Regions from separate parts of the Bacillus sp. WC2507 genome, predicted to be linked through region 1. Evidence: riboswitches for the same ligand, from Rfam matches in the RefSeq annotation. Region 1 holds a riboswitch; each other region holds the start of a gene.
The links. Region 1 has a riboswitch for S-adenosylmethionine ahead of ACUN28_RS00620 (MetQ/NlpA family ABC transporter substrate-binding protein). Riboswitches for the same ligand answer to the same signal wherever they lie in the genome.
Positions count from the first base shown of each region.

Region 1 (7,691 bases):
TGCTAAGTCCCCTAGCCCGCCAGCCCCTACAAGTCCAGCCATTGCTGTTGCACCGATTAAGCCGATTGTTGCAATTGTTAAGCCAAGTACAAGGGAGGGACGAGCTTCTTTCACCATAACGTGCCAAATAATTTTTATAGTAGAAATGCCCATTGCTTGGTAAGCTTCAATAACACCACGGTCCACCTCTAATAAAGCTGTCTCCATTAATCGTGCAATGTAAGGTGCTGTGAATACGACAAGTGGTACGATGACACCTTGCACGCCAATGGATGTTCCCATTAGAAACTTTGTAAAAGGTAAAATGAAGAATAATAGAATGATAAATGGAAGAGAGCGAATGATATTAATAATTGTATTAAGAATCGGATAAATGATTTTATTTTCGTGCTGCCCACCAGGTCTCGTTAAAACAAGTGTGACGCCAAGTGGTAATGCAATAAGGATAGAGATGAATAGTGAAATAGATGTCATTTGAAATGTTTGAATGGTTGCTTCCCATATGACTTTACCCCATTCATCCAAAAAGGACTTGTTTCCCATAATCTGTTCTACCTCCTTCTACGATGATCCCTTGTTCTTGTAAAAATGATAAAGCGCGGTCTACTTCATTTTTTTCACCCTGCATATGAATGACCAGTTTCCCATATGCTTCATGTTTTAACTGTGTAATGTTACCGGATAAAATATTTGGATACACTTGAAAACGTTTTGTAGCAATAGCTAACGCTGGTTCGCCAGAAGAAGTTCCTATAAATGAAAGTGTTACGATTTCTCCGGTTCTTTGTAGTTCTTTTTGTACCTCTTCTGGAATTCTAGCTGCAAATGCACTATTTACGAATTTCTTCGTTGTTATATGTTGTGGGTTGGTGAAAATATCTTTCACAGTTCCACTTTCGATTACTGCTCCATGTTCCATAACAGCAACTCGGTCACATATACGCTGGATGACATTCATTTCATGTGTAATTAATAAAATTGTGATCCCGATTTCTTCATTGATTTTTAATAATAAGTCAAGGATAGAATCGGTTGTTTCCGGATCTAAAGCGCTTGTTGCTTCGTCGCTTAATAACACTTCAGGTTCGTGTGATAGTGCGCGTGCAATGGCAACACGCTGCTTTTGGCCACCAGAAAGTTCACTCGGATAGGCATCTTTTCGATTGAAAAGATCGACAATACGTAAGTATTTTTCTACCCTTTTTTCAATTTCTACTTTGGGAATGCCAGCAAGGCGTAAAGGTAATGCGATATTTTCATAAACTGTCACGGTTTTAAGTAAATTGAATCCTTGAAAGATCATTCCGATTTTTTGTCGCGCTTTTGCGAGTTCTTTTGCTGATAAAGTTGTTAAGTCTTGGTTGTTTACAATGATATTTCCTGTCGTTGGCTTTTCTAATAAATTTACACATCGAATTAATGTACTTTTACCAGCACCACTATATCCAATGATTCCAAATACTTCGCCCTTTTTTACTTGAAGGGAGGTAGGTTTAAGAGCTTCCACATTCCCTTTTTTTGTTGTGAATACTTTGGATACATTTTTTAATTCAATCATTATCGTCAGCTCCTACCAAGACGGTAAAACAGAACCATCAAATTTTTTCTCGATAAATTCTTTCACTTCTTTAGATTGATAAGCTTTCTTTAATTTATTTACAACAGCATCATCTTTATTTTCAGTACGAACAACGACCCAGTTCACATATGGTGAATCTTTTCCTTCACGGAAGATAGAATCTTTCGCAGGGCTTAATTTTGCACCTAATGCAAAGTTTGTATTAATCGCAGCTGCTTTTACTTCACTTAGTTGTGTCGGTAATTGAGATGCCTCTAATTCAACAATCTTTAAGTTTTTTGGATTTTCAATTACATCTTTCGCAGTCGCTTTTTCTGTAGCCTTTGGATCTACTTTTAAAACACCGGCTTTTTCAAATAGCTTTAAAGCTCGAAGTTCATTTGTTGGATCATTTGGTACAGCAATTGCGTCGCCCTCTTTTAAATCCTTTACATCTTTTAAGCTTTTCGAATATACACCCATAGGGAATGTTACTGTTGAAAATACTTCAGTTAATTTCATATTACGTTCAGCTTTAAATACGTCTAAATATGATTTCGTTTGATAGCTATTTACATCGAGGCTTTTTTCATCTAGGGATACGTTTGGTGCTACATAATCATTAAATACTTTTACATCAATTTCGAGACCGTCTTTTGCGGCAACTTCTTTTACCTTTTCAAAAATTTGTTCATGCGGACCGCCTGTTACACCGACAGTAATCTTTTTCTCATCTAACGCTTTTACTTCTTTATCTGAACCCCCGCTACATGCGCCTAATAATAATACCGCTCCACTTACAATGCTCAATAATACTTTTTTCATCTATAGTTCCCCCTTCATATACGTTCCAAAATAAAAAGCACCTCTCAAAAATAAGAGAGGTGCCGAATAGACAAAATAGGTTCCTCTCTTATCTTCCAAAACGAAAGCTCGTTTTGCAGGAATTAGCACCTTAGCTTATACGTCATAAGCTCGGTTGCCGGGCATCATCGGGCCAGTCCCTCCGCCACTCTTGATAAGAGTATGTGTATGTAGTTTTTTTAATATGCTACTAATAGTAAATCTTACAAAAAGAATTGTCAATGTTATTTTCTGAATATATTTTATTTTAAGGTAATCGAAACATTTCCTTTTTTATGCCCTTTTTCTACATATATATGAGCTTCAGTAATTTCTTCTAATCGGTAAGTTCTATCAATAACAGGCTTTAAATGTTCTGCTTCAGTTAGTTTTTTTAGTAGAATCATATCTTCTTTACTTACTTTTGCCATCATTCCATTCACAGATACATATTTCCCATTAGGTGTTAATGCCTTTTCACAAAGGGATTTTTTATGTTTTCCAACTGCATCAAATATAATATTGTAGCGTTCACCCCGCTTAGTAAAATCTTCTTTTGTATAATCAATTATTTTATCAGCTCCTAAAGATTGCACGAGTTCAAAATTTGAATGACTACAAACAGCCGTAACGGTCGCACCAAAATATTTAGCAAGTTGTACGGCAGCTGTTCCTACTGATCCAGAGGCACCATATATGAGCACTTGTTGTCCTTTTTTTATACGGCCCTTTCTCAGGAAATGTAATGCTGAAGTTCCGCCAAAAGAAATAACTGCCGCTTCTTCATACGTCACATTGGTAGGTTTTAATGCTATTAATCCACTTTCATGTACACATGTGTATTCGGCATAACCACCAAGGTTTAGTTCTGTTAATGCAAAAATTGGATCTCCTTTTTTAAATTGGGTTACATCTGTTCCAATTTCCTCAATTTCTCCAGCTAATTCTACGCCGAGTATAGGTTTTCTCGGTTTTCTGAAACCTAATATGATCCGCATAGGAATCCAAAATAAGAGGGGACTATTAAAGCCGCGTATTCTACAATCTCCAGTCGATACACTTGTTGCATGAATTTTAATTAATACTTCGTTCTTTTTAGGTGTAGGTTTCTCTATATTTTGAAGCTGGAGAACGTTAGGTGGTCCATATTTTGTGCAAATCATTACTTTCATAATAACCTCCCGAATTTCGTTGTTTTTATTTACATCATATTTAAACCTTTCATCAAACATGTTGTTATTTAGAGTTGAATTTAAATAAGGACATTGGAAATCATATAGATTTAAAAGATAAAAAAGTGGTATTATTTGGTAAAGGGGGATTTTTATGAAGAAAATTATAGTAGCTTCTAGTTTATTACTTACAATTGGTTTAGGGGTAGGGTGTAGTAGTGATAAAGTATCGAAGACGGGTGAACCCAAAACGGCATCAGTAAAGAAAGAGAAGGATTTAGCCGCAAAAGATGTTTTTAATAAGGCGTATGAGAACTTAAAAAATGAAGAGTATGTAACGGTGATGCAGGATATGGATATAAAGGCTGATGGACAAGAACTGAGTATAATGAAGGCTAAAATACAAATAGAGCTGAAAACAAAGAGTTCTCGTGCTGAAATGAATGTTTCGGGTACGGATATTATCATTTATGGTGTAAATGATAAAATTGTTGGTCAAGTGAAGAATCCTAATACAGGTGAAGTTATATCTATACCAGAAGAGAAATTAAATATTAGTGGGATGAATGCAGCCAAGAGTGTGAAAGAGAATGTAGAAATCCCACCAGAAATTGTACAAAAAATGAAGATGGAAAAAAGTGGAGACAAATATAAATTAAAGGTCAGGTTAAAAGGAAAAGATGCAGAGAGTATTTTAGGTAGTATAGGTGAAACGCAGAAGAAAGCATTAGAAGCACAAAATGCAAAGGTAGAAGAGATAGATGCAGAATATATGATCACAAAAGATTTTAAATATGAATCATTAAAATTGGATATAGTTGTGAGTAGAAATAGTAAGGAGAAAGCAAAAATTATGACGGATATAAAATATACATCATATGAAAAATTTGATCCCATACAGTTGCCAGTAACGAATTAATTGATTTGAAGAGAGATGCCTAAAAGAGCAAGGGTATCTCTCTTTTTTCGTTACTAACATATTTTCTTCTTAGAAAAATATGTACAATATGTAGTGAAAGAAATTCAAACAAGGAGAGTGTCATTTGAAAAAAAGAAAGATAGTAGTTGTCATTGTAGCGTATACCGTTTTGTTAGCGGCGTCTGTACATACGTATAAAAAACAACTCGATCATCCTATGATGAGTGATGTCGGTAAATTGCTCCCGACAAAGATTAAACGTGTTGAAAGTGCTACGGATGAGCACTCGTTAATAAAATTAGTGCAAGATGCAAAAGTTTCAGGAGAGAAAATTTCGATTGCGGGTATGCAGCATAGTCAAGGCGGTCAGACGTATTATCCGAACGGTACGATGCTTGATATGAAAGGGTATAATAAAATATTAGAATTCGATGCGGAGAAGAAGAGGATTAGGGTGCAAGGCGGTGTCACCTGGAATGACATTCAAAAGAAAATCAATCCATATGGTCTTGCGGTTCAAGTGATGCAATCTCAAAATATTTTTACTGTTGGTGGTTCATTAAGTGTAAATGTACATGGGCGTGATATTCGTCATGAAGCATTGATTGATACGGTCGAATCCTTTCGACTATTAATGGCAGATGGTACTGTACGCAATGTAAGCAGAAAAGAGAATACGGAGTTATTTCCATATGTCATTGGTGGTTACGGGTTATTTGGTGTTATTTTAGATGTGACGTTAAAGTTAACGGATGATGAATTATATGAAACGCACACAAGAATGCTAGATTATAAAGAATACGCATCTTATTTCAAAGAAAAAGTGAAAAAAGATGAAAATGTTCGTATGCACTTAGCGCGTATTTCTGTTGCTCCAAACTCATTTTTAAAAGAGATGTATGTGACAGATTATACAGTGGCACAAAATCAAAATATGAGGGAAGAGTACAGTGAATTAAAGGAAGAAAATATTATAGCTGCACCGAAATTTTTGCTTGGGTTATCGCGTTATAGCGAATGGGGAAAGAATACGTTTTGGGATATACAAAGAAATTATTTTGAACGTACAGATGGAAAGTATGAGACGCGAAATAATGTTATGAGGTCAGATAGTGCTTTTATGGAATATGAAAATCCGAATAGGACAGAAGTGTTACAAGAATACTTTGTGCCCTTAGATTCTTTCACAAAATACATAGATGATTTACGTAACACATTAACTAAAGAAGAGCTGAATTTGCTCAACATTACGATTCGTTACGTGGAAAAGAATGAAAATGCAGTTTTATCCTATGCGAAAGATGATATGTTTGCACTAGTTCTTTTAATTAATCAGGGACGCTCTGAGAGAGAGATAAAGAAAACAGAAGGTGTCATTCGGAAGATGATCGATGTTACTTTAAAGCATAATGGTAGTTATTATTTACCGTATTATTCTTACCCAACGAAAGAACAGCTAAAGAAAGCATATCCTCGTATAGAAGAATTTCTTCAGAAGAAGAAGGAAGTAGATCCAGAAGAGAGATTTGTGAATTTATTTTATAGGGAGTATACGAAATGACATATAGAAGATTTGTAGCCTCACAAAGTATCATTATGATGGCGGGAAGTATGGTATTTCCCTTTTATATATTATTGCTTCGGAACGTTGGAAATAGTTTCTCACAGTTTGGTTGGGCGTATGGCTTATTTGCTTTAACTTCAGCACTTGTATATCCGTTAGTAGGAAAGATGTCTGATCGAGTAGGCGATCAAAAATTATTAATTATATATGCTTGGTCCATGGCGATATTAATGCTTTGTTTTCCGATCGCCACGGAAGTCTGGCATGTATACATTCTTCAAATTCTAATGGGTATTTTAGGGGCTGTGCAGCGTAATACGGAGAAGACATCGTTAGCACGAAAAGTTGTGCAAGAAAATGCTGGTTATGAGATTGGAAAATATCATGTGTGGACATCGATTGGAGGAGCAGTAGCAATTATTGCAACGGGATATTTAGTAGATTTCTTTACGATTGGTACCATTTTTTATATTGCATCTATCTTATATGTAGTGAGCGGAGTTGTATTAAGTAGTAAAAAAATATAAACATTCCCATTTTTACCTGTATACCCTTTATTTGTTATACTAAAGGGGAAAACAAAAGAAAAGGGGACATTGCCTTTGATGAAATTTTTAATTTTAGCTATTCTCACTTTGTTTTTAATTCCATGGACAAGAAGCGGTAGTAAACTGCAAGCAGTGGATAAGAAAGAGGCTGGGAAGGTTGTAAGGGGTAAGAAATCATCTATTTTAGTTATTCCTATTTTATTTTGGATAGGTATTGCAATCTATGAATATCTTTGGCTAATTGATGATCGAGCAGATTCGATTCTTACTCATTATTCTGTTGCAGTAGCAATTTTAATTGGGCTTGTTTTATTTTCACAAGAGAAGATAGGGAAATTAGAAGGGACATTAAAAGGACTTCTAATGTTTGTTTTACTCGCAAGTTACGGTTATTTTGGTTATTTACACGATATAGTAATCACGCAAACGAAGTATGATTCTGTTGTTAAAGTAGAGAAAGATATTTCAGAGCCATTTACTGAAAATGATCAGCCGTTTACAGTGCCGCCAAAGACAGCGGAGAATAAGATGAAAAAAGTATTTGGGGATATTCCGAAAGTAGCTTATTTTGAGCTGGGAGAATTAACACCACAAATGGTAAATGGTGAGGCTTTATATGTAGCACCGATTGAAGTTTCAGGATTTTTTAAAGCACGTAAGGCTGAGACAATTCCAGGGTATGTAACGATGTCAGGTACGAATCCTGATGCGGAAGCGAAGCTGCACCTCGGTTATAAAATGAAATATGTGCCGAGCATGTTTTTTGGTAATAAATTAGAACGTGTCGTTCGAAAAGCAGAACCGGATTTAATTTTTAAAGGGAAGCCTAAATTCGAAGTTGATGATCAAGGGAAACCGTATTATACAATGACGTATGGTGAATTTATTTCAGGAAGATCTGGATTTGAGGTAGAGGGTGTTGTAGTAGTAGATGCACAAACAGGTGAAGTGAAAAGATACGATAAAGGAAAAGCGCCTAAATTTGTTGATGGTGTGTTAAATCACGAGACCGCATCTACATTAAATACGTATTTTGGTAAATATATTCATGGATTTTGGAATACAAAATTCTCGCAAACGGATATGA
Region 1 is NZ_JBQXPN010000001.1:104,354-112,044, reverse strand. It holds gene ACUN28_RS00630 (methionine ABC transporter permease) at 1-543, opposite strand, end outside; gene ACUN28_RS00625 (methionine ABC transporter ATP-binding protein) at 518-1,558, opposite strand; gene ACUN28_RS00620 (MetQ/NlpA family ABC transporter substrate-binding protein) at 1,571-2,383, opposite strand; SAM riboswitch class I at 2,469-2,583, opposite strand; gene ACUN28_RS00615 (NAD(P)-dependent alcohol dehydrogenase) at 2,665-3,573, opposite strand; gene ACUN28_RS00610 (hypothetical protein) at 3,728-4,492, shown strand; gene ACUN28_RS00605 (FAD-binding oxidoreductase) at 4,617-6,053, shown strand; gene ACUN28_RS00600 (MFS transporter) at 6,050-6,583, shown strand; gene ACUN28_RS00595 (DUF3981 domain-containing protein) at 6,662-7,691, shown strand, end outside.

Region 2 (7,691 bases), 4.5 Mb from region 1:
TGATCCAGAAATGCCATATGAAACATTCGATCTATTATAATTTGTATACTCATTTTTACTTGCGACTTCTTTATAGGCGTTGAAAAGTGTCTTCATTACTTCTTCCTGATTACTATTTTTCGTTTTATATGGAAGTGTAATATTCGTTTCGTACGCATTAATACGCTTTTGCACTTCATCTTTAAATGCTGCTAATAATGCCGCATCCCCTGTATCTTGCACCGCAACTTCAGGCTTTTTATATTTCAAAGTATTATATAAAAACTGTGCATACTGTTCACGTGTTACCGTTTTAGATGGCTCAAATTTTCCTTCGCCTGTACCAGAAGCAATTCCGGTTGACTGCACTGCGCTAATAGCGTTTTCACCCCAAAAACCATTTGGAACATCATTAAATGTATGCTTTTGTTTCGCAGAAAGATGGAAAGCGTTTGTAAGAATTTGTGCCATTTCTGCGCGATTCACAGGAGCTTTCGGTCTAAAATTCCCTTTCTCATCCCCTTTAAATACCCCTGCATTCGTTAACATTAAAATTTCCTCAGGAAACATCGTAGAGTTCTGATTAATATCACCATAAGGATTATTAAACTTAGATCCGTCTTTTAATATGTAAAGAGTATTATTATTACTAAACGTTCCGCCTTGTTTATTCGGTAGCATAACTCGATACACTAAAGCAGCTACTTGCTCCCTCGTCGCAACATCTCCAAAACCAAATATTCCATTTCCATAACCAGAAATAATATTTTTACTCGCTAAATCTTTAATTGCCGGATACGACCAATGCGATGTAGGCACATCAGAAAAAACACCCGCCTCAGCAGCTCTCACATCACTGCCATTTGTATACAATAAAGCGCCACCAATAAGTGATAATGATGTAATTGATTTTAATAATTTTGTGTACATAATTCCTTCTCCCAATACGTTCTCTATTTTATATTTTGTCGAAAAATCTAAAAGAATATGACAAAACATATTATACTATTAAAATTTTTTGAAGGATATATTAAGTTTTGAAATATGCAAAAACTCATATTGTTATAAGAATTCATAGTGATATTATGTTGTTTTACTTGCGAATATATAAAGGGCTATGGTGTCTTATGTCGAAAACATCATTTATAACCAGGTTGCTTTCGGAATCGTTGACACGAAATTTCATGTTAAATTCAAATAAACAAGGAACCTATTAGTCGGTTCCTTGTTTATTTGGCTAAAACAGACTTCTTTGGAGAACCCAAATAAAAGTTAAATCAACTCCTATTTAACATTTCCCTTCAGATATATAACAGTAAAGAATACATCATCACGGTGTCAGCAAGCAAAAGTGTATTCTGCATTTCTGAAAACAGTAGATGGCAAATTGTGACCTGCTGAATCTGCTAAGAAAGAATATACAAGAACATCCTTAACATCATCTTTATTTCCACTAATGATAACATCAAGAAAATCTTCTATTTGGAATTCTGGAGTAAACAATACAATCTTAGTCGTTCTGTTTGGTTCTAAAGAAACAAAAGTACGAGAAATTTCAACTAATTCATTTTGAGTTGGGAAAGAAATGTTTCGACTTCTCTTAACAGTTACCGTTACATTACTAGTATGACAGCGTGAATCATTGTTTAACATAATGTTGAGAGCAGTTGGAATAATCCCATTTTCAGAAACCGGAACTCGAAACACTCCAGTAGATTTATGAGCCATATAATCACATCCTTTCAAAATAAAATATACTTACAGTATATTAGATGCAAAAAACGTTCATTTTGATAGGGACAAATTATGTGATTAATATATTTATAATAACCCTTGGTATTACTAAGCCAATGTTTTAAAAGATTAACAAATATCGCGAGAACCAATCGAATGTATAGTAAAAGTAAAAAGAATAAGGTGTCTAAAAGGCCCCCTATTTTGAGCCAATAATGAGACATTATGTTAATCTTATATGTATAGTTGTACAAAATCGAGAAACTTAAGGAGACAGATAAATTTTATGAGGAAATTATCCATATTACTTACTTTCATTCTAGTATTAGTCAGTGTTATGGCTGCTTGCACACAAGATAAAAAAGATAGTGCCATTGAAAGTGGTCCAATAGAAGAACCAACCGCAAAAAATGAAAATGAAGAAGTAATAAATTTTGAAGAAAAAGAAGATATGAGCCGCTTGGAACAAGGTATTTTATTAGTTGGTGAGAGTGTTAAGGGAGGCTATTACTTGACCGCCGTTCAAAGTGCATATTTAAATGCTAGCAATGATTCCGTCGTTGTTAATGTCTCTGTAAAAAATGTACGAGGTCAAACGATTGGACTATCAGAATTAAAATATAACTTAAAAGATGAAAAAGACGGAAAGGCCTATGAAGGAAAAGTGCTTGATCAAAACCTTTCTGATATACAAGTTAAACCAAATGAAACGGTAGAATTGAAAATAGCTTTTGAAGTACCAGGTACCGCAGATGAATATATGTTTTATATTGAAAGCTCTTTAGATCCTCTAGGAGCACACTGGAAAATCGATAAGCTGCAATCACAAAAAAACTCTAACTAATTCGTCATGGCGATTTAGTTAGAGTTTTTTTGTTTGAAGTATTCACGAGTATCTACCCTTATCTTTTCAGGTAAAACAATATCAAGTTCTTTATCTAACCATGCAAGAGTCTTTTTACGGAGAAACTCACGCATGTGTTCTTCTGCTTCAAGCATTACTAAGTTAATTGTACAAGAAGAATTGCTAGGTTCACAAGAATTACAAGCCTCATCTCGATATAGTAGACCATTCTGTACAATATTTTTACATTGAAAAATAGGTTTCGGGCCTTCGACAGCTTCTATTACATCCCAAAAAGAAATATCTCCTGGAGACTTAGCTAACCTATATCCTCCCTTTACACCTGGGACAGAACTCACAATGCCAGCTTTAGATAATTTACCGAAAACTTTTGAAAGAAATGTTTCAGAAAGTCCTTGGAACTCTGCCAAATCTTTTATTCCAACACTTTCCTTGGAAGGAGTATTAATTAAATAAACTAAGCAATGCAAGGCATATTCAACCCCAACACTATATTGCATATACAAATCACCTGCTTTTTATTTTAAGGGTTATCAAATTGTATCTTAGGACCATTTAGAATTTTAGTCAAATAAAGTGGAACTTTAATCAGTGGATGGTGTTCATCCCCCACTGATTATCAGCCCTCACCAATCGGGCTTTTAGAATAGTATGTATTTCATTTGACAAAAATAATTTCAAAGTTTATATTAAAGACTAAGTTAATCGGCGATTAACTTAGTCTTCAATTAAAACGTAAAAACTTTTAAAAAGGGGAAATACAAATGAACAAAACACTTATTATAAACGCACATCCGAAAGTGGATGATACATCATCAGTCAGCATTAAGGTTCTTAACCACTTTTTAGTATCTTATAAAGAATTCATTCCTAATAATGAAACGATTGAACAGATTAATTTATACGATGATGTAGTACCAATGATAGATAAAACTGTTTTAAGCGCATGGGAAAAACAAGGAACTGAACAAGAGTTAACCGGTGAAGAACAAAAAGTAACGGAGCGTATGTCCGAAATTTTACAACAATTTAAAAGTGCAAATACGTATGTTATCGTATTACCTTTGCACAATTTTAATATTCCATCAAAGTTAAAAGATTACATGGACAATATCATGATTGCACGTGAAACATTTAAATATACTGAAACTGGATCAGTGGGACTACTTAAAGATGGAAGAAGAATGCTTGTTATACAAGCAAGTGGAGGAATCTATACAAATGATGATTGGTATACAGAAGTGGAATACTCTCATAAATATTTAAAAGCAATGTTTAATTTCCTTGGTATTGAAGATTATCAAATCGTTCGTGCACAAGGAACAGCAGTACTAGATCCAAATGAAGTATTACAAAATGCCTATAAAGAAGTTGAAGAGGCTGCTTCTAGATTGGCTAACAAATAAAAGTTTTCACTGGAAGAATGATGGTTATCAATAAAGATCCCCTCCACCTTAAGGCAGAGGGGACTTTCCAATTCCTACTTCAAACTACCCGCAATCTCCGTAAAGATAACTCCAAGTGCATGCGCACCTGCATCTGGATAGCCTAAACTTCTTTCACCAACTGTACCGGCGCGGCCCATGCGAGCTACGATTTCTTTCGTATACTCTGCGCCTTTGACCGCTGCTTCTGCTCCTTTTTCAAAGGCAGTTTTCATGTCTTCTTCGTTTGAAGCGCTAGCTAACCAAGAGTCTACACATGGAGCAAGTGCATCAACAAGTGTTTTGTCACCAACTACTGCTCCTCTACCGAATGACCTTTCACCTATAAAATCTGCTATCTCTTCTTTTTTCCTATATTTGCACCAGAACCTTATTTTTTAATCAACATTATTTAACTGACTCTACTTGTTTTTCTAATTCTCTTCCAAGGAATGTAGCAAGTTCAAGCATACCAAATTGATTCGCTACAGACTCTGCGTCAGAATTATAGTTTGTATTTGTATTAATATCATACGTATAAATTGTTCCATCCGCACTGCGAATAAATTCAATACCAGCAACGGTAATCTCATTTTCTTTCAAAAACTCTTTGTATTGTTCAATAATTGGCTCTTGGAAGTCTGATATAATTTCAAATTTTGTTGACGTCTCTTTCTTACCCTCTTCTCCTACTGGGCAAAAAGCATCTTGAATCGAACATGCATCTGCTGGACAAAGTTCAAATCCTTCTGATGTATCTACTTTAACCGCATATACAAACTGGCCCCCTACAAACTCACAACGTGTAATATATGATTCGGGTGCTTCAATATATTGCTGGATTAAAGTAATTCCATCAATGGGTTCTTCAAATGCCGGACCATCCAAATATTGTTCTAAAGCATCAATGGAATGAAAGAGTTGAACACCAAGGCCTTTACCTGCACGGTTATGCTTTGTAATGAACGGTACTTCCCCTAACTCCTTTGCTGCTTTTACTATATGATCACGGCCAACAGCACCAATTGTTTTCGGCACTTGTATCCCAAATTTTCTTAATGCTGCATATTGATTCAATTTACTTACTTCAAGGCGTAATGCACGAGATCCGTTAAATACTGTTCGTCCGTGTCCCTCTAGCCAAGCAAGAACACCTTCAGTCAACTCAGGTGCATATCGATGCCCTCTCGTATGTGAAGAAGCACTCATGCGGCTATAAAAAACACCTTTGGGAGGTTCTTGTTCTAATGAAAGTGTTCCTTCATTTAAAAGCCATTCCTCATACGGTAACTCCAGTTCTTCCAACCTTTTCACTAAATGATCCGTCCATTCCTTATTCTCATGTAATATGTAAATTTTACTCATTTGTAATCAATTCCTTTCTTTTTGCTTCAACTAATGGCATCACTTTTTCAGAAAATCGTTTCATCTCTTCAAGCTGCGGTGAAAATTGTAAAAGTAATAACGTAACACCCACTTTTTCAAAAGCAAGTATCCTTTCTGCAATTTGTTCTGGTGTTCCGATTAAATTAGGACGTAACCCGCGATTAGATACGGAATAATCATTGAGCTTCACTTGCTGTTCCAAATGCGATTTACTAATAAAGTCTTGGTAACCCGCATAACCTAACGCATCGTCTTTCACATCCGTTATGCGTCTCCATTCTTCTAATGCCTCTTCTTCTGTATCACGACAAATGACGTAAGCCGCAAGCCCGAATGACTGCAATGGCTCCTCTGTAACTTTCTTTCTACGATTCTTCATATCTTCTATTTTCACAGATACTTCTTCCACTGTTCCCCCGTGCATTACATATGCATCCGCGTGATTTACAATGACCTCTTTTCCTCGCTCACTCTCACCACCTGCATAAAGCTTAATTCCTTGTTTCTGAACAGGTTTTGGACTTAAATGCGTATGATGAAGCTCATAAAAGTTCCCTTTATAAGAAAACTCTTCTTCTTTCCAAAGCTCCTTCAAAACTGTTACAAATTCCTCTGTGCGATCATATCTTTCATCATGTGCAGTAAATACTCCGCCGTACTGTCTGGCTTCTTCTTCCCACCATGCCGAAACTACATTCAATGTAAAACGGCCATTACTTAATTGATCGATATTTGCTGCCATTTTCGCTGTAACTGCTGGATTATGGAAGCCAGGTCTTACAGCTGTCATAATCTCTAATCTATCCGTCACTGCTGCAAGTGCTGCCGCAGTTGTCCACGCTTCTAAACTTGGTGCTGAAACACCTTTTATATCATTTAAATTTAATTCTGCAATAAGTGTTGTTGAAAAACCTAATTGTTCTGCCTCTTGCGCTGCTTGTTTTGCATACTCAAACGTAGGCGGCATAGATTCATCATCTACATTTCGAAGCCATCCCCCAAAAATCGGTAACCAAAAACCGTACTCCACTACCTATTCCCCCTTTATCCCTTAGCCATAAAAAAAGGCTACTCTTATCGAAATAAGAGTAGCCTTCTTGACTAAGGGAACCGCTCTTATCTTTCAGGTGTTTCTTCACCTGCAGGATTTGGCACCTTTCGTCTAAAACGAGGTTGCCGAAGTTTCATAGGGCCCGTCCCTCCACTTCTCAACATAAGAATTGTTTGTGTGATTTTCATTTATTATAATCATCAGAATAATAAAAATCAATATTTTAATACTTATTTTTCCGATATACATTAAATGATATATGAAAAACCATATTGTTATAGAGATTTATAAGGGTATTATGTTGCTTTACTTGCGAATATATAAAGGGCTATGGTGTCTTATGTCGAAAACATCATGTATAACCAAGTTGCTTTACTTCTATCTTAAAAACACAGCAAAAGAGGTGTTAGTAGCATGAAAAATAAACGATGTGAGAATTGTGGTTCTACTACATTTAAAGAAGGAAGAGTTGGATCTGCTTATCATGCATATGTTTGTGAAGATGATTCTAGTAGGCTCTTTTCAGTAGGGAAACGTTGCAAACTCTTAACTACATTTTGTTTAGAATGTGGTGAGGTGAAATCATTTAGAGTGGAGAAGCCGGAGATATTTAATGAATAAAACATTAGAATCGAGATGTCCTTCAACCTAATTCTCTTGGTAGACGTGGTTGTAGTTAATACAAATACCATTCCGGTGGAGGCACCATAGGGTGTCTTTTTTTAGTCAGGAATAAGTTTTTACTGCGGTACATATGAAAATAAATCATCTGATTATAAAAATAAAAAAACGCTCATTTGAGCGTTTCATCTATATAATACCTAATAATTACTTTTTCTTCACTTTGATCTAATAACTCTTTATACTTCAATATTACGTCAGCCCCACGGCTCTCCATGCGTATATTGTATAACGCTTGTTGTATTAACCTTTGATTGTTCCGTTGAAACATTTACTCCATATATAATTCCTGAAAACAAATTATATGAACTATGAGCTAATATAGCCGAAAAAAGACCGTATCTTAAGAAAAGTAAAGCATATATAAATAGAATGCGAAATTCAATACACTAGGCTCATGCATGAGTGCAGACACAAAACTTGTAGACAATATCCATACCCAAACGTATTTACTGTTTCTTTCTACAAATAAATTTAAATACAATTTATTAAACACATTAGAATGCTCTTTCGCATTATTAGCCAACCATAATATTGCTGCATAAGGCCCATATCTTTTCAAAATACAGTG
Region 2 is NZ_JBQXPN010000001.1:4,631,478-4,639,168, forward strand. It holds gene ACUN28_RS24445 (S-layer homology domain-containing protein) at 1-909, opposite strand, end outside; gene ACUN28_RS24450 (hypothetical protein) at 1,318-1,707, opposite strand; gene ACUN28_RS24455 (DUF4352 domain-containing protein) at 2,000-2,557, shown strand; gene ACUN28_RS24460 (RrF2 family transcriptional regulator) at 2,572-3,078, opposite strand; gene ACUN28_RS24465 (FMN-dependent NADH-azoreductase) at 3,343-3,984, shown strand; partial or broken gene ACUN28_RS24470 (DAK2 domain-containing protein) at 4,059-4,349, opposite strand; gene ACUN28_RS24475 (ATP-grasp domain-containing protein) at 4,411-5,367, opposite strand; gene ACUN28_RS24480 (LLM class flavin-dependent oxidoreductase) at 5,360-6,418, opposite strand; SAM riboswitch class I at 6,502-6,608, opposite strand; gene ACUN28_RS24485 (hypothetical protein) at 6,854-7,060, shown strand.
Region 2: linked by a shared signal. The riboswitch ahead of ACUN28_RS24480 (LLM class flavin-dependent oxidoreductase) and the one ahead of ACUN28_RS00620 (MetQ/NlpA family ABC transporter substrate-binding protein) in region 1 are both predicted to bind S-adenosylmethionine.

Region 3 (7,691 bases), 1.3 Mb from region 1:
GCTTTCTCTGCTAAAGTGACATGAGCTTTTGAACGTTTCTCATGTGTATGAACTACTTTTGGTCTTTGAATCGTATCCTTTTCTATTACAGGCGTAACATTTAGAGTAGCACGTTTCATACTTTCAATATGTTCTGGAGTCGTGCCACAACAACCACCCAATAACCGAATACCTTGCTCAATAAATTTCGGTGTCATCGCTTCGAAATAAGCCGGACTTCCTTCATATACGTAACGTCCCTCCACATAATTTGGAAGACCTGCATTTGGATATGCTGACAAGTAGCCATTTTGAGGAATCGATATCATTTTAAAAGCTTCCGTCATATGAAGTGGCCCTAGTTGGCAGTTCAATCCAACAACATTTGCACCGTAATCTAATAGCTGTTTTAATATTTCATTTACATCATTTCCATTTTGAGTCGTACCTGCCTCATGTAACGCTAATTGAGCTACAATTGGAATATTCGTTTGTTTTCGTAACACCTGAACAGCATGAAGTAATTCAAACTCATCATAGAAAGTCTCTAATAGCAGTCCATCAACCTGTTCTTCTAATAATGCACTTGCCTGTTCCAACAACATAAATTCTCGCTCCATATCAGTTGTCGTAACAGCTCCGATATGTTTCATACCGCCAATTGTTCCTAAAATTGCATTTTTGTCGGTAACAGATGCTTTCGCCAGTTTTACTGCCGCTCTATTAATTTCAGTAACTTGATTTTCTAAACCATACATACGTAATTTTGCTTCATTTGCTCCGTACGTATTTGTTTGAATCACATCTGCCCCAGCAGCTACATATTGCTTATGAATCGATATAATTAAATCTGGATCAGATATATTCAATTCTTCAAAACTACTTTGCAAACCATGTGAATGTAATAACGTCCCAACCGCACCGTCACCTATTACAATTCCTTTTGACAATAAATCTAGTAATTTCACAAATCTCCCTCATTTCTATCAATATAAAAACCCCCTCTTCACTTTGAAGAGGGGGACATAATTGTTCCTCCTCTTATTATGCAAAACATTCGTTTTGCAGGTATTAGCACCGTTTCAAACATTTCGTTTGAAGGTTGCCGGGTTTCACAGGGCCTTTCCCTCCACCGCTCTCAATAAGAGTTGTCTTTATTATTTTATTTATGTAGCTAAAAGGAAATGCGTTCCCCTTTTAACAATGTTTGCTAATTTTTTAATAAATTTAGCACGCACAAATGCAAAAGTCAATGACACTTGCGGAAAAATAAAAATTATTTAAAATAAAGTTGCAATTCAATTATCTTTTGTTGTAAAGTTAAAAACATAATAAAATTTCATACGAACATTCTTATCTAGAGAGGTAGAGGGACTGGCCCTACGACGCCTCAGCAACCATTAACATTTGTTAATAAGGTGCTAATTCCAGCAAATTGTGAAAGATTTGACAGATGAGAAGAAGACTCTATTCAAACCGAAAGCCTTCTTCTTAGAAGGCTTTTTTTATTTTACATTCACTTAATTGTTAATTTAAAAGGGAGGAATTTTCACATGTCAACTATCGAAACAAAACTAGCACAAATCGGAAACCGGAGCGAAACTACAACAGGAACTGTTAATCCACCTGTTTATTTCTCAACTGCTTATCGTCATGAAGGAATTGGCAAATCTACTGGCTTTGACTACTCACGAACTGGCAATCCAACTCGCGGCCTTTTAGAACAGGCAATCGCAGATTTAGAATACGGTGAACAAGGTTATGCCTGTAGTTCAGGGATGGCAGCTGTTCTCCTTGTCCTTTCCCTATTCCGTTCCGGAGATGAACTTATTGTATCCGAAGATTTATACGGGGGCACTTATCGATTATTTTCTGAGCACGAAAAAAAGTGGAACGTTCGATGTAGATACGTAAATACACAATCTATTAAACAAATTGAGCAGTCTATCACAATTGAAACAAAGGCTATTTTCATAGAAACTCCGACTAATCCATTAATGCAAGTTACTGATATTGCCGCTGTCGCAACTGTAGCGAAAAGACACGGACTACTTCTTATTGTAGACAACACATTCTACACACCTTATATACAGCAACCATTAACAGAAGGTGCTGACATTGTACTTCATAGCGCAACAAAATATTTAGGAGGACATAACGATGTCCTAAGCGGACTTGTCGTTGCAAAAGGTAAGGAACTTTGTGAGGAAATCGCTCATTATCATAATGCCTCTGGTGCGGTCTTAAGCCCATTTGACTCATGGCTATTAATTCGTGGTATGAAAACGTTAGCGCTTCGTATGAGACAACATGAAGAAAATGCAAAAGCAGTTGTCGCTTATTTAAATGATGAAGACGGGGTGACAGATGTATTTTATCCTGGAAGAGGCGGCATGATCTCATTTCGTCTGAAAGATGAAACATGGATCAATCCATTCTTACAATCTTTATCCTTAATTACATTCGCTGAAAGTCTTGGTGGTGTTGAAAGTTTAATGACATATCCAGCAACGCAAACACACGCTGATATTCCTGAAGAAATCAGAACAGCAAACGGTGTATGTAATCGTCTTCTGCGATTTTCCGTTGGCATTGAAAATAGTAACGATTTAATTCAAGACTTACAGCAAGCCATTAAACTTGTAAAAGAAGGTGTAAGAATATGAGTTATTCTATAGATACACTCTTACTGCACAACCAATATAAACATGACTCGCAAACAGGAGCTGTTAACGTTCCCATCTATAATACATCAACATTCCACCAGTTTGATGTAGATACGTTCGGAAAATATGACTATAGCCGATCTGGTAATCCAACTCGTGAAGCTCTTGAAGATATCATTGCTTTATTAGAAGGCGGAACAAAAGGATTTGCCTTCGCATCAGGGATTGCAGCGATTTCTACTGCATTCCTCCTTCTTTCACAAGGTGATCACGTACTCATTTCAGAAGACGTATACGGAGGCACTTATCGAATTATAACTGAAGTTCTCTCCCGTTACGGTGTTTCCCATACATTTGTTGATATGACTAATTTAGAAGAAATAAAGCAAAACATTAAGCCAAATACAAAACTCTTTTATGTGGAAACACCCTCTAATCCGCTTTTAAAAGTGACAGATATTCGTGCTGTTTCTAAACTTGCAAAATCTATTGACGCCCTTACTTTTGTTGATAATACATTTTTGACACCACTATTCCAGAAGCCACTTGACCTTGGCGCCGATGTCGTTCTTCATAGTGCCACAAAATTCATTGCTGGTCATAGTGATGTTACTGCCGGATTAGCGGTTGTAAAAGATGCCGAACTCGCTCAAAAACTTGGATTTTTACAAAATGCATTCGGCGCTATTTTAGGCCCTCAAGATTGTTCTCTCGTGCTTCGTGGTCTAAAAACATTGCATGTACGTCTTGAGCATTCAGCTGCAAACGCCAATAAAATTGCACACTATTTACAAGAGCACGCTAAAGTTCAAAATGTCTATTATCCTGGCTTACAATCACATCTTGGATTTAATATTCAACAATCTCAAGCTACATCAGCCGGAGCTGTCCTATCTTTCACTTTACAATCAGAAGACGCACTCCGCCAATTTCTATCAAAAGTAAAATTACCTGTCTTTGCGGTTAGTTTAGGTGCTGTCGAATCGATTCTTTCCTACCCAGCTAAAATGTCACATGCAGCATTGTCACAAGAAGCTCGTGATGAAAGAGGGATTTCTAATTCATTACTTCGGTTATCCGTCGGCCTTGAAAATGTTGACGATTTAATATCCGATTTTGAAAATGCCCTTTCTTATGTAGAAGAACCTGTAAATGCATAGAGAGAATAGAAGATATGAAATTAAGTTATCATATCTTCTTTTTTATGCTGTTAAGTATATTTTTCACTTTTCGTATAGTTCATAAAAAACGACAGAGCACCATCTATTTCCAAGTAATGAATTAATTGATATATTAAGAAGTAAAAAAGGGGCAAAAATAATGGATACTTGTGCAGATGTTTTAATCGTTATCGATTTACAAAATGGAGTATGTTATAGCGAAGAGCATTTATTTGATTTACAAAATTTACTTACAAAAGTAAATAAAAGAATTTCTTCATACAGAAAAACAAATAAACCAATTCTTTTCGTTCAACATTGCGATGATGATTTAGTACCCGAAAAAGAACTTTGGGCTATTCATGCTGATTTAGATGTTCAAGAACAAGATTTTTTTGTAAGAAAAACACATGCCAATTCATTTTATAAAACAAACTTAAAAGAGATTTTAGATCAATTATCTGTACATCGTATTGAGTTTTGTGGTGCCCAAACAGAGTACTGCATGGATGCTACAATTAAATTTGCCCATGGACTAGGATACGAAAACTTCATGGTACAGAAAACAACCTCTACGTTACATAATCCATTTATGTCCGCAAAAGAGACAATTGATTTTTATGAGAATATATGGAACCGTAGATTTTTAAAGTTGATGAACGATGAATGCTAGAATACATAACTAATGACTTGGCAATTCTAAGATTTATCAGCTATACTCAAACATTTCATTTTCACCATAAAGGAGCTGATTACATTCAGCTTCTTTTCTTTTAACCTGTTTTATATTCTATATATATCATTATAATTCCTTTGTCATATTATTTTAAAAATTTTGTATATTCATTTGAAAGAATAAGAAAATCATGGTAAGATTGTGTTACAAATATATCTATATCTTTCAATTTTTAAAACGCATCTAAATTTTCACCCAAAAATGTCATTTTACAAAACCGTGCTAAATCATCTACTTTATTTACATCAGGGTCTCTTTTCTTACAATTTCTTTACTTTAGGACTTTTTTTCTGCAACAACTGTTTTCTTTTCTTTGATTTTTTGGTATGTATAGTATGGTATAACAGCTCACACGGAGGTGGAAAAGAACATGTTAGAAACCTTTCAAAAAGAAATTGAACTATATGAAAGCAATGCAGAATTATTGAAAGTACTTGCTCATCCTGTTCGCTTATGTATTGTAAAAGGATTAATTGAACGTGGTCCAAGCAATGTTTCTACAATGTACACTGGCTTAAACATGCCACAATCTACAATTTCACAGCATTTAGCAAAGTTAAAAAGCGCTAAAATCGTTTCAAGTGAAAGAAAAGGATTGGAAATCTATTACAAAGTAGAAAACGAGACAATTATTCAACTCGTTCGCGTATTATTAGGTTAGGGACTCATAAACAGAGAAAAAAGGACGTATTTTATATTTTTCATCTCATATCTTTAATATAAATATATATCATGAGAGGAAATATATGATGCTACATAAGTCGTATTAAAAAACAAGACACAGAAATATGCTGTGTCTTGTTTTTTTATAGTTTCAAATACCGATCTAAGTGTAACTGTTGCATATGTTTCGTATGTATAACAACATCAAATGCACTCCCTAATCCTCCGCTCAAAATCATCGAACGAACTGCACGATTTTGTTTTTGAGTTTCAGAAAAAGGATTCCTATCCTGATGATCGGTAAGCTGATCTAATATTCCTGCTGCTAACAAAAACTCAGCTTGCTTCTTATGCCATACTGTCTGCATACCTTGCAGGCTAAACATCTCTTTTAGTTCGTCCCAATGAATATGAGTAGTAAGATCCATTTCACCTGGATGTGCTAAAGGATTACGGATTAACTTATGCTCATAATACCCTCGTAAGCTTCCTTCTTGATGTGCAGGATGCATCCATTCTTCTTTTGTGTATCCATAATCAACTGTAATACATACACCTCGTTGAAACCATTTCGCAATTTCTTTTATATATTCTTCCATCGCAATCGACACTTCAAAACGCTGACCTTCAACAAGGTGAATATTATATTTCAATAAGTATCGACCGATGCTTTTATGTAACGGTCTACATACTTCTGCAAGTTTCCCCTCTTCTGTGTATGTAACACGTACTTCATACAATATTCCATTTCTCTTCTGAATTACTTCAACAGGAAATGCATCAAATAACTCATTCGAAAAAAGAATTCCTTCGAATGATTCCCCCATTTCACTATGCGACGTATAATATGCCACATTAGAAAACGAACAAAGATTTTTCTGCTGTAATTTTCTATGAAAAGGGCTCATTTCAATCAATGAATAGTTTAAATCAATAAAGGTTTCTGGAGACAATTGCTTCCATTCTTGTAAAACATCATAGGCAAACTTTCCTGTTCCCCCACCAATCTCACAAATATTCGGAGCAACTTCACCATTTTCAACAAGACGAATAAAAAACTTAGCAAATGTTTTTGCAAAAACAGAGGATACGTTACTACTTGTAAAAAAATCCCCTTGTCTTCCAATTTTCTCACGTTCCTTCATATAATAACCATGTCCCTCTGTATACAATACGAGGTTCATATACGTACTATATGAAATTGAATAATCCTTCTCTTTCGCCATCCATTCTTTTAAAATAAGCTCCATCCCCATAATGACTCCTTACTGTAAAAATGGATTATTTTCTTTTTCAAAACCAATGCTTGTTTCTGGACCATGTCCACATAGCACTGCTGTTTCATCAGGTAATACAAATAATTTTTCTTCAATACTTCCAATTAATTCAGCAAAGCTCCCACCAGGTAAATCAGTTCTTCCGATACTCATTTGGAACAATACATCTCCAGAAAATACAGCATTCGCCTCTTTACAATAATAAGAAATACTGCCTGGAGAATGTCCTGGCGTCTCAAAAACCTCAAAATTAAATGAACCAATTGCTAATGTACCTTCTGCATCAATAATATGATCTGCTGGTTTTGCTGTAATGCTGCGATTCATCATAAAAATTTGAGAGCCATTTACAGTTGCATCGCCTAACCAATCTTCTTCTTCTTTATGTACGTACACAGGAATATGGAAAGCGTCTCTTACCGCGTCAACAGCACCAATATGATCAAAGTGAGCATGGGTTAATAAAACAGCTAGTGGCTTTAACTGCGCTTCTTGTAAATATGTAACGAGCTTCTCTCCTTCGTGACCAGGGTCAAAGATAATACACTCATTTTGATCATTCGTTAAAATATAAGCATTCGTTTGTAATGGGCCTAACGGCATTTGTGTCCATTTCATATGAAAATCTCCTCCAATTATTAAACTTACTTTCAATGATACAACATTTTTTTCTCTTAGGAAAAGAAAGGATGCTATCTCGACAATCATTTTTAAAACATGTACAATATAAAAGAGTAAATATTCCAAAAACTCATATTAAGGAATGGGTAGACAGAGGAGGATATTGTATGGGCCTTGTTATTATTTTTACGCTTGTCACTCTGTTAGCTGTATTTGCTACGCTTAGAACACTTCGTGAAAAGAACTTTTTCGCGAGCGGCTTTGCAATTGCAACTGTACTCGTTTTCGGATGGTTTACGATCATGACTGTTCTATATAACGGGTACCCACCGGCAGCTTAATTCATTTACATGTTATTCTTCATCAAGATTTCACACAAAAAGAGGAAGGGTTTCCCCTTCCTCTTTTCATAGTTCATAACTTATATCATCTTCACTTCGTATTTGTGCTTTTTTACAAGCCAAGCTCCTCCGATAACACCTGCGTCATTACCAAGTGTTGCAATAGCTAGCTTCGTGCTCTTTACAGCACGTGAGAAAGCATATTGCTCGAAATAACGTTGAATTGGTTCTAATAGTGCATCTCCAGC
Region 3 is NZ_JBQXPN010000001.1:1,446,577-1,454,267, reverse strand. It holds gene ACUN28_RS07780 (bifunctional homocysteine S-methyltransferase/methylenetetrahydrofolate reductase) at 1-947, opposite strand, end outside; SAM riboswitch class I at 1,018-1,127, opposite strand; SAM riboswitch class I at 1,330-1,439, shown strand; gene metI (cystathionine gamma-synthase/O-acetylhomoserine thiolyase) at 1,533-2,645, shown strand; gene metC (cystathionine beta-lyase) at 2,642-3,805, shown strand; gene ACUN28_RS07765 (cysteine hydrolase family protein) at 3,966-4,478, shown strand; gene ACUN28_RS07760 (ArsR/SmtB family transcription factor) at 4,912-5,202, shown strand; gene ACUN28_RS07755 (class I SAM-dependent methyltransferase) at 5,348-6,460, opposite strand; gene ACUN28_RS07750 (MBL fold metallo-hydrolase) at 6,470-7,099, opposite strand; gene ACUN28_RS07745 (DUF2759 domain-containing protein) at 7,270-7,443, shown strand; gene glcK (glucokinase) at 7,524-7,691, opposite strand, start outside.
Region 3: linked by a shared signal. The riboswitch ahead of metI (cystathionine gamma-synthase/O-acetylhomoserine thiolyase) and the one ahead of ACUN28_RS00620 (MetQ/NlpA family ABC transporter substrate-binding protein) in region 1 are both predicted to bind S-adenosylmethionine.

Region 4 (7,691 bases), 270 kb from region 1:
CAGAAGGCAGAGAAAATGGCGTTACGTATGCTTTTTGAAGAGAAAGGGATTCCTCTAACTAGCGAGGTTGAAGTGCAGTATAAAACAATTAATAAAAGTCTTTGGGATGCTTTTGAAGAAGGTAAAATGAACCGTGATGAAGTTGTAAATACACGGTTTTCGATTTTGTTTAAAGAATACGGGGAAGAAGTAGATGGGATATTATTCGAAAATAATTATCGCAGTTACTTAGAAGAAGGGAATCAACTTATACAAGGCGCGTTTGAATTTATAAGTCAAATTCAAAGTGAGTACGATTTATATATAGTGACAAATGGTATTTCTAAGACGCAAGATAAACGTTTACGTAATGCAGGATTACATACCTTGTTTCAAGATGTTTTCGTTTCCGAAGATACAGGATTCCAAAAGCCGATGAAAGAGTATTTTGATTATGTTTTTGAACGAATTCCTAATTTTGCTCCTGAAGAAGGGCTCATTATTGGGGATTCGTTAAGCGCTGATATTAAAGGTGGATATGTAGCGGGAATTGACACTTGTTGGTTTAATCCAGAAAAGAAATCAAATAATAGCGAGATTGTGCCAACATATGAAGTACAAAATTTTGAAGAGTTATATGCAATATTGAAGCAGCGTGTGTAATGAAAATAGGCAGTGGAACTTTTGTCCCTACTGCCTATTTGTATTAGCTTGTAGTTTCGTTGTTTTTAGGAAGTGGAAATGCATTACCAATCGCTGCCGCTCCAAGCATCGGGAATAGTAAGTTGAGCGGGAAAAACATGAGCAATAGTAATGTTATAGCAATTGGTTTTCTTAATGCATAGCTTGAAATTGCTGTTGTTACGATGGCTACCGAAGCGATTGGATCTATAGGGATAATGGAAGCTATAGCATATCCGATACTAGATCCAGCAAATATAATCGGGAAAATATGCCCGCCACGCCAACCTGTATTTAAACAAACAGCAGTAATACATAATTTTAAAATCCCTGAAAGAAGTAGTACCCAGAAGGATAAATGGCTCCATTCAACGACTAAATCTTTTAATTGATGTTCTCCGGAGAATAACGTGTACGGGAGAAAAGTTCCTGTAATTCCTAATAAAATACCACCGATAATTCCAAGTGATAGTTTATATTCTTTTAAGGGATGGATTAATTTCTCTAATGTGAATTCTAATTTGAAATAAAAGAATCCAACTATAGCACCAATACTAGCAAGTGGTAGAAAGGCAATCCATTCATTAAGAGATAGGGAACCCTCCCCAAAATCAACGATAAAGGATCCACGATTATCGAATTTACTAAGTAATAAATAAACGGAAAAACCAGCGAAAGTGGTAGCTAAATATACAATTGCTTTTTTTCCTTTAGAAAATTCGTTAATTTGCTCACCCTCATTTTCATTTGGAGCTAAATAACCGAATAATGGCGCGTTAAAAATTACACTTAAAGTAGCACCGATTCCAACCTCTGTTAGTTCATTCATTCCTTTTAAGGCGAATGTAAAGCGATCGCCTACCCATGTACAAAGTCCACCGATAATTCCAACAAGTGCTGCTTCGGGACCTAAGCTAGCTCCAAATATTAAAACGATAATCGCAGTTAAAGTAGCTTTATGTACAAAACGGTATTCAATTCTACCTGTTTTTTTATATTCACCCATTACTTCCGGCATAAGACGTGGATATGTGCCGAAGTATTTTTGGGTTAAACCAACGAGAATCCCACCGATAGTTGTTACACAAATAGTGTAATAAGGGGGAGAAGAGAAAATAGTAGGTAAGTATCCCCAAATAAAGTGAATGCCGATATTTATTGTAACTAAAAATAACCAGACTGTTGCTCCTACTATAGAGCCTAAAAGAATGCCGTATAGGACGAGCATATAGTGCATGTCTTTTGTATTTGTCATGTGATACCTCCGTTATGTAAGTTTTAATGTCGAAAGGATTAAATATACTACTGCGAAATGAGATGAATATGTATAGTATCTTTTTGAGAGGTTGGCTTATTCAATATATTGAGGTCTCGTGAGAATTTGGAATGTATACAGTTAAACTACGTATTTAATTCTATATATTAATCGGGGGTTTTAAAAGGTCTTTTTCAAATGAATATGGAATATATTTCTTTTGTTATGCATGTAAACTTATTTGTAATTAATTTTGAACATTCAGAAAAACCAATTGACATTAGGAAATTATTGCTATAAAATCAACGGTAATTGCATAGTCTTATCAAGAAAAGGTGGAGGGACAGGCCCGATGAAACCTTGGCAACAGCCGTATAACGGAATTGTGCCAAATCCTGCAGGTAATAATCCTGAAAGATAAGAAAGAGCCTTTAGAGCGTGTTTTCAAACTGCTCCTTTCTTGTTTTCAGGAAAGGAGCAGTTTTTTTATTTTGTATAAAAGAAAGGAGAATGAGAGATGGGAGAATCATGGGGAAAAGGAACAATTTGTGTGCAAGGTGGCTATACACCAAAGAATGGTGAACCGCGTGTTTTACCGCTTTATCAAAGTACAACGTATAAATACGATACTTCGGATGATTTAGCGGCGCTATTTAATTTAGAGGCAGAAGGATATATCTACACGCGTATTGGAAATCCTACTTTAGCTGCATTTGAGCAAAAGTTAGCGGATTTAGAGGGTGGTGTAGGAGCTGTTGCAACGGCTTCTGGGCAGGCTGCTATTATGCTTGCCGTTTTAAATATTTGTAGTAGCGGAGACCACTTGCTTTGTTCTTCAACAGTTTATGGCGGAACGTTTAATTTATTTGGAGTGAGTTTGCGTAAGCTTGGTATTGATGTTACGTTCTTTAATCCGAATTTAACTGCTGATGAAATTGTGGCCCTTGCTAATGATAAGACGAAACTTGTTTATGCAGAATCGTTAGGAAATCCAGCGATGAATGTTCTAAATTTCAAAGAATTTTCAGATGCAGCGAAAGAGTTGGAAGTACCTTTTATCGTGGATAATACATTAGCAACTCCTTATTTATGCCAAGCATTTGAACATGGAGCAAATATTATCGTTCATTCTACGACGAAATATATTGATGGTCATGCAAGTTCTTTAGGTGGCATTGTTATTGACGGAGGGAACTTCGATTGGACAAATGGGAAATATCCTGAACTTGTTGAACCGGATCCAAGTTATCACGGCGTAAGTTACGTTCAAAATTTTGGTGCAGCAGCTTATATTGTGAAGGCACGTGTTCAATTATTAAGAGACTACGGAAACTGTATGAGCCCATTCAATGCGTATATTAGCAATATCGGCTTAGAAACGCTGCATTTAAGAATGGAGCGTCATAGTGAAAATGCTCTCGCAGTTGCTAAGTGGCTTGCTAACCATGAACGTATTGAATGGGTGAATTATCCGGGATTAGATAGTAATGAAAATTACTCGTTAGCACAAACGTATTTGAAGAAAGGTGCTAGTGGTGTTTTAACATTCGGCATTAAAGGGGGATTAGAAGCAGCGAAAGAATTTATCGCAAATGTAAAACTAGCAACTCTCGTAACGCATGTAGCTGATGCGCGAACTTGCGTCATACATCCTGCTAGCACAACGCATAGACAATTAAGTGCTGAGGATCAGCGTTTAGCTGGCGTCACATCAGATTTAATTCGTTTATCGGTCGGTATAGAAGATGTTTCTGATATTATTGCAGATTTAGAAGCAGCGCTAGTCGGAGGCAAAGAACATGCCGATCATAATTGATAAAGATTTACCAGCTCGCAAAGTGTTGCAGAAGGAAAATATTTTTGTAATGACGAAGGAGCGAGCAGAAACACAAGATATCCGGGCATTGAAAATTGCTATATTAAATTTAATGCCTACAAAGCAAGAAACAGAGGCGCAATTACTTCGTTTAATTGGCAACACACCGTTGCAATTAGATGTTCATTTGCTTCATATGGAATCGCATTTGTCCCGTAATGTAGCACAGGAACATTTAACGAGTTTCTATAAAACATTTCGTGATATTGAGAATGAGAAATTTGATGGACTTATTATTACGGGAGCACCAGTTGAAACTCTTTCTTTTGAAGAAGTAGATTATTGGGAAGAGCTTAAACGTATTATGGAGTATTCAAAAGAGAATGTAACATCTACGCTTCATATTTGCTGGGGGGCACAGGCTGGTTTATATCATCATTACGGCGTTCCAAAGTATCCTCTTAAGGAAAAAATGTTCGGTGTATTTGAACATGAAGTCCGTGAGCAACATGTGAAATTGTTACAAGGGTTTGATGAATTGTTTTTCGCCCCGCATTCTCGTCATACAGAAGTACGAGAGAGTGATATTAGAGAGGTGAAAGAATTAACATTATTAGCAAACTCTGAGGAAGCGGGTGTGCACCTTGTTATTGGGCAAGAAGGAAGACAAGTGTTTGCGCTCGGGCATAGTGAATATAGTTGTGATACGTTAAAGCAAGAATATGAACGGGACCGCCAAAAAGGGTTAAATATTGATGTGCCGAAAAATTATTTTAAGCATAATAATCCAAATGAGAAACCACTTGTAAGGTGGAGGAGCCATGGGAATCTATTATTCTCTAATTGGCTGAATTATTACGTGTATCAAGAAACCCCTTATGTACTATAAAAAGATTGTGTAACACGTGGTAACGTTTTCTTTGTAAAGATCAGCTTATATTTTTCCGAATGTTCAAAAAACATTGTTTTTCAGATTTTTTACTCATATAATTTCATCTAAACACAATTTTTGAGGGGTGGACAGTATTATGAAAGAAATTCAAGTTGGTTTATTAGGTCTTGGGACAGTTGGTAGTGGTGTAGTTCGTATCATTACAGATCATCAAGAGCGACTTATACACCAAGTAGGTTGTCCTGTAAAAGTAACGAAAGTACTAGTACAAAATATTGAAAAAGAGAGAGAGGTAGAGGTACCTTCTACTCTATTAACACAAGATGCAAATGAAATTTTAGATAATCCAAATATTGACGTTGTCATTGAAGTGATGGGTGGCATTGATGATGCAAAAGTATATATTTTGCAAGCTTTACAAAGTGGGAAGCATGTTGTGACTGCCAATAAAGATTTAATGGCGTTACATGGTGCGGAACTCTTAGCGGTAGCAAAAGATAATAAAGCTGATTTGTTTTATGAAGCAAGTGTAGCTGGAGGGATTCCGATTTTACGAAGTATCGTAGAAGGACTTTCTTCCGATCTTATTACGAAAGTAATGGGAATTGTAAATGGAACGACAAATTTTATTTTGACGAAAATGTCAGATGAAGGGAGAGCATATAACGACGTGTTAAAAGAAGCTCAGCAACTTGGATTTGCAGAAGCAGATCCAACATCAGATGTGGAAGGTTTAGATGCGGCAAGAAAAATGACAATTTTGGCTACCCTTGGTTTCTCTACAAATGTAGAGCTTGGAGATGTGAAGGTAAAAGGGATTACTTCTATTACAGAGGAAGATATTGAATACAGTAAGAGTTTAGGATACACGATTAAATTAATCGGTCTTGCGAAGCGGGATGGTGAAAAATTAGAGGTTACAGTTGAACCGACGCTACTTCCAAATACACATCCTCTTGCGGCCGTGCAAAATGAATATAACGCTGTATATGTGTACGGTGAAGCGGTCGGGGAAACGATGTTTTATGGACCAGGTGCAGGAAGTTTACCAACAGCAACAGCTGTTGTTTCAGATTTAGTAGCTGTAATGCAAAATATTCGATTAGGTGTAAACGGAAATAGTGCGGTATCCCCGCAGTATAAAAAGGTATTAAAAGAGCCAGACGAAATTGTTGTGAAGAAGTTTTTAAGACTTCATGTAAAAGATGAAATTGGTGTATTTGCAAAAATTACTTCATTGTTCTCTGAGCGTGGTGTTAGTTTTGAAAAGATAATTCAAATGCCGCTTGAAGAGAAAGGAAAAGCTGAAATTGTAATTGTAACGCATCGTGCGTCTCTTGCTGATTACGAGTACATTCTACATACATTGCAAGGGTATGAAGAAATAGATTGTTTGAAAGCAAACTATCGAATTGAAGGGGATGCTAAGTAGTATCTCCTCTAATAAAAAACCTATTAAGCAGCTTGCTTAATAGGTTTTTTTCTATTTAAAATCTGCGTGCCAATTTGAATAAATGCTTGGATAATCCAGCCTGTTGTAAAGGATAAGATGATTGTTCCAAAATAGATAGGTCCATCCAATAAAAAGCTTAATGTTAAAAATAAAAACGCTAATGAAATTTCTGTTCTTCTAAACGTCCACTTCTTTTTCTCAGCAACGGTTAAAACGAAAGCTTCTTGAGGCGCCGCGCAAAGGTTTGTAGAGACGTAAAGACCGATTCCAGCTCCAACAAATAGATTTCCACAAATAAGTGTTATATATTTTGGAAGAGAGCGGATAGCGTCCATAATAGTTGTAATGGAACCAATCCAATCAACAAAAAGCGAAATAAGAACCATCGTCACAATTGTACCAATTGTTATTTGTTTTTTATTCCAAAAGAGTACGATAAGTGTAAATGCAAAATTAATCATGAAAATCCAAAAACCGATACTTATCCCAAAATTTTGATATAGTGCAATAAAGAAGGAATCATAAGGGCTAAGTCCAAAGGAAGTAATTGTCGTCATCATATTAATACCGATGGCGAGAATAAGTAGACCACCAATGAAAAATATATATTCTAATTTGAATCGAAGCATAGTTGTATATCCTTTCAAAATGTATTTGCTAGGAAAGGATATATTGTGGAAAGCTTACCAGGTCAAGGGAGAATTTTTGCGAGAAGGGGAAAATGAGATGACGAATATAAGAAAGATTGCTGAACTTGCTGGGGTATCTGTTTCAACTGTTTCACGTGTACTGAATAATCATCCATATGTGAATGAACAGAAACGAAAAGAAATTTTAGCAATTATAGAAGAATTAAATTATACGCAAAATGTGAATGCAATTCATTTAGTGAAAGGAAAAACGAATGTCATTGGCGTTTTATTACCGCACGTAAATGATCAATATTATAGCGCTATTATCGAGGGAATATCAAAGGAAACAGCAAAAAATAATTATAATATGATGCTTTGTCAGACGAATTATAGTGAGGAAAGAGAATTAGAAATTTTGAATATGTTAAAAATGAAAAAGCTTGATGGGGTTATTATATGTTCCCGGGCAAATAGTAAGGAAAAGCTTGAAGAATATACGAAATTTGGTCCAATTGTTATGTGTGAAGAAATAGAATCGAATTTCATTTCGAGTGTGCATATTGATTACTATAAAGTCTTTTCGCGCGGGATGAAGAGCTTAATAGATGCTGGCCATACAAGTATTGGGTATTGTATTGGAAGAAATAATAGTATTAATAGTCAGAGAAGAAAACAAGCATATGAGGATTCGCTTCAACAGGTTGCTATAACACCGATAGAGGCCTGGAAGTTTAAGGGCTGTTTTACGGTGGAAGATGGGCGTAATGTAGTCAGAGAATGGGCTCGTATGTCTGTAAAACCGACGGCGTTTCTTGTATCTTGCAACCATATTGCAGCGGGTATGGTAACAGAGGCGAAAAAACAAGGAATTCGTATTCCAGAAGATATTACGATTATCGGCTGTGATGATCAAGATGTGGCAGATATTTTAGGCATTACGACGATTTCATATTCTAGTAAAAATGTAGGCGTGAAGGCATTTG
Region 4 is NZ_JBQXPN010000001.1:370,693-378,383, forward strand. It holds gene ACUN28_RS02040 (YjjG family noncanonical pyrimidine nucleotidase) at 1-642, shown strand, start outside; gene ACUN28_RS02045 (chloride channel protein) at 686-1,915, opposite strand; SAM riboswitch class I at 2,235-2,339, shown strand; gene ACUN28_RS02050 (bifunctional O-acetylhomoserine aminocarboxypropyltransferase/cysteine synthase) at 2,433-3,731, shown strand; gene metA (homoserine O-acetyltransferase MetA) at 3,715-4,620, shown strand; gene ACUN28_RS02060 (homoserine dehydrogenase) at 4,760-6,055, shown strand; gene ACUN28_RS02065 (YczE/YyaS/YitT family protein) at 6,079-6,705, opposite strand; gene ACUN28_RS02070 (LacI family DNA-binding transcriptional regulator) at 6,803-7,691, shown strand, end outside.
Region 4: linked by a shared signal. The riboswitch ahead of ACUN28_RS02050 (bifunctional O-acetylhomoserine aminocarboxypropyltransferase/cysteine synthase) and the one ahead of ACUN28_RS00620 (MetQ/NlpA family ABC transporter substrate-binding protein) in region 1 are both predicted to bind S-adenosylmethionine.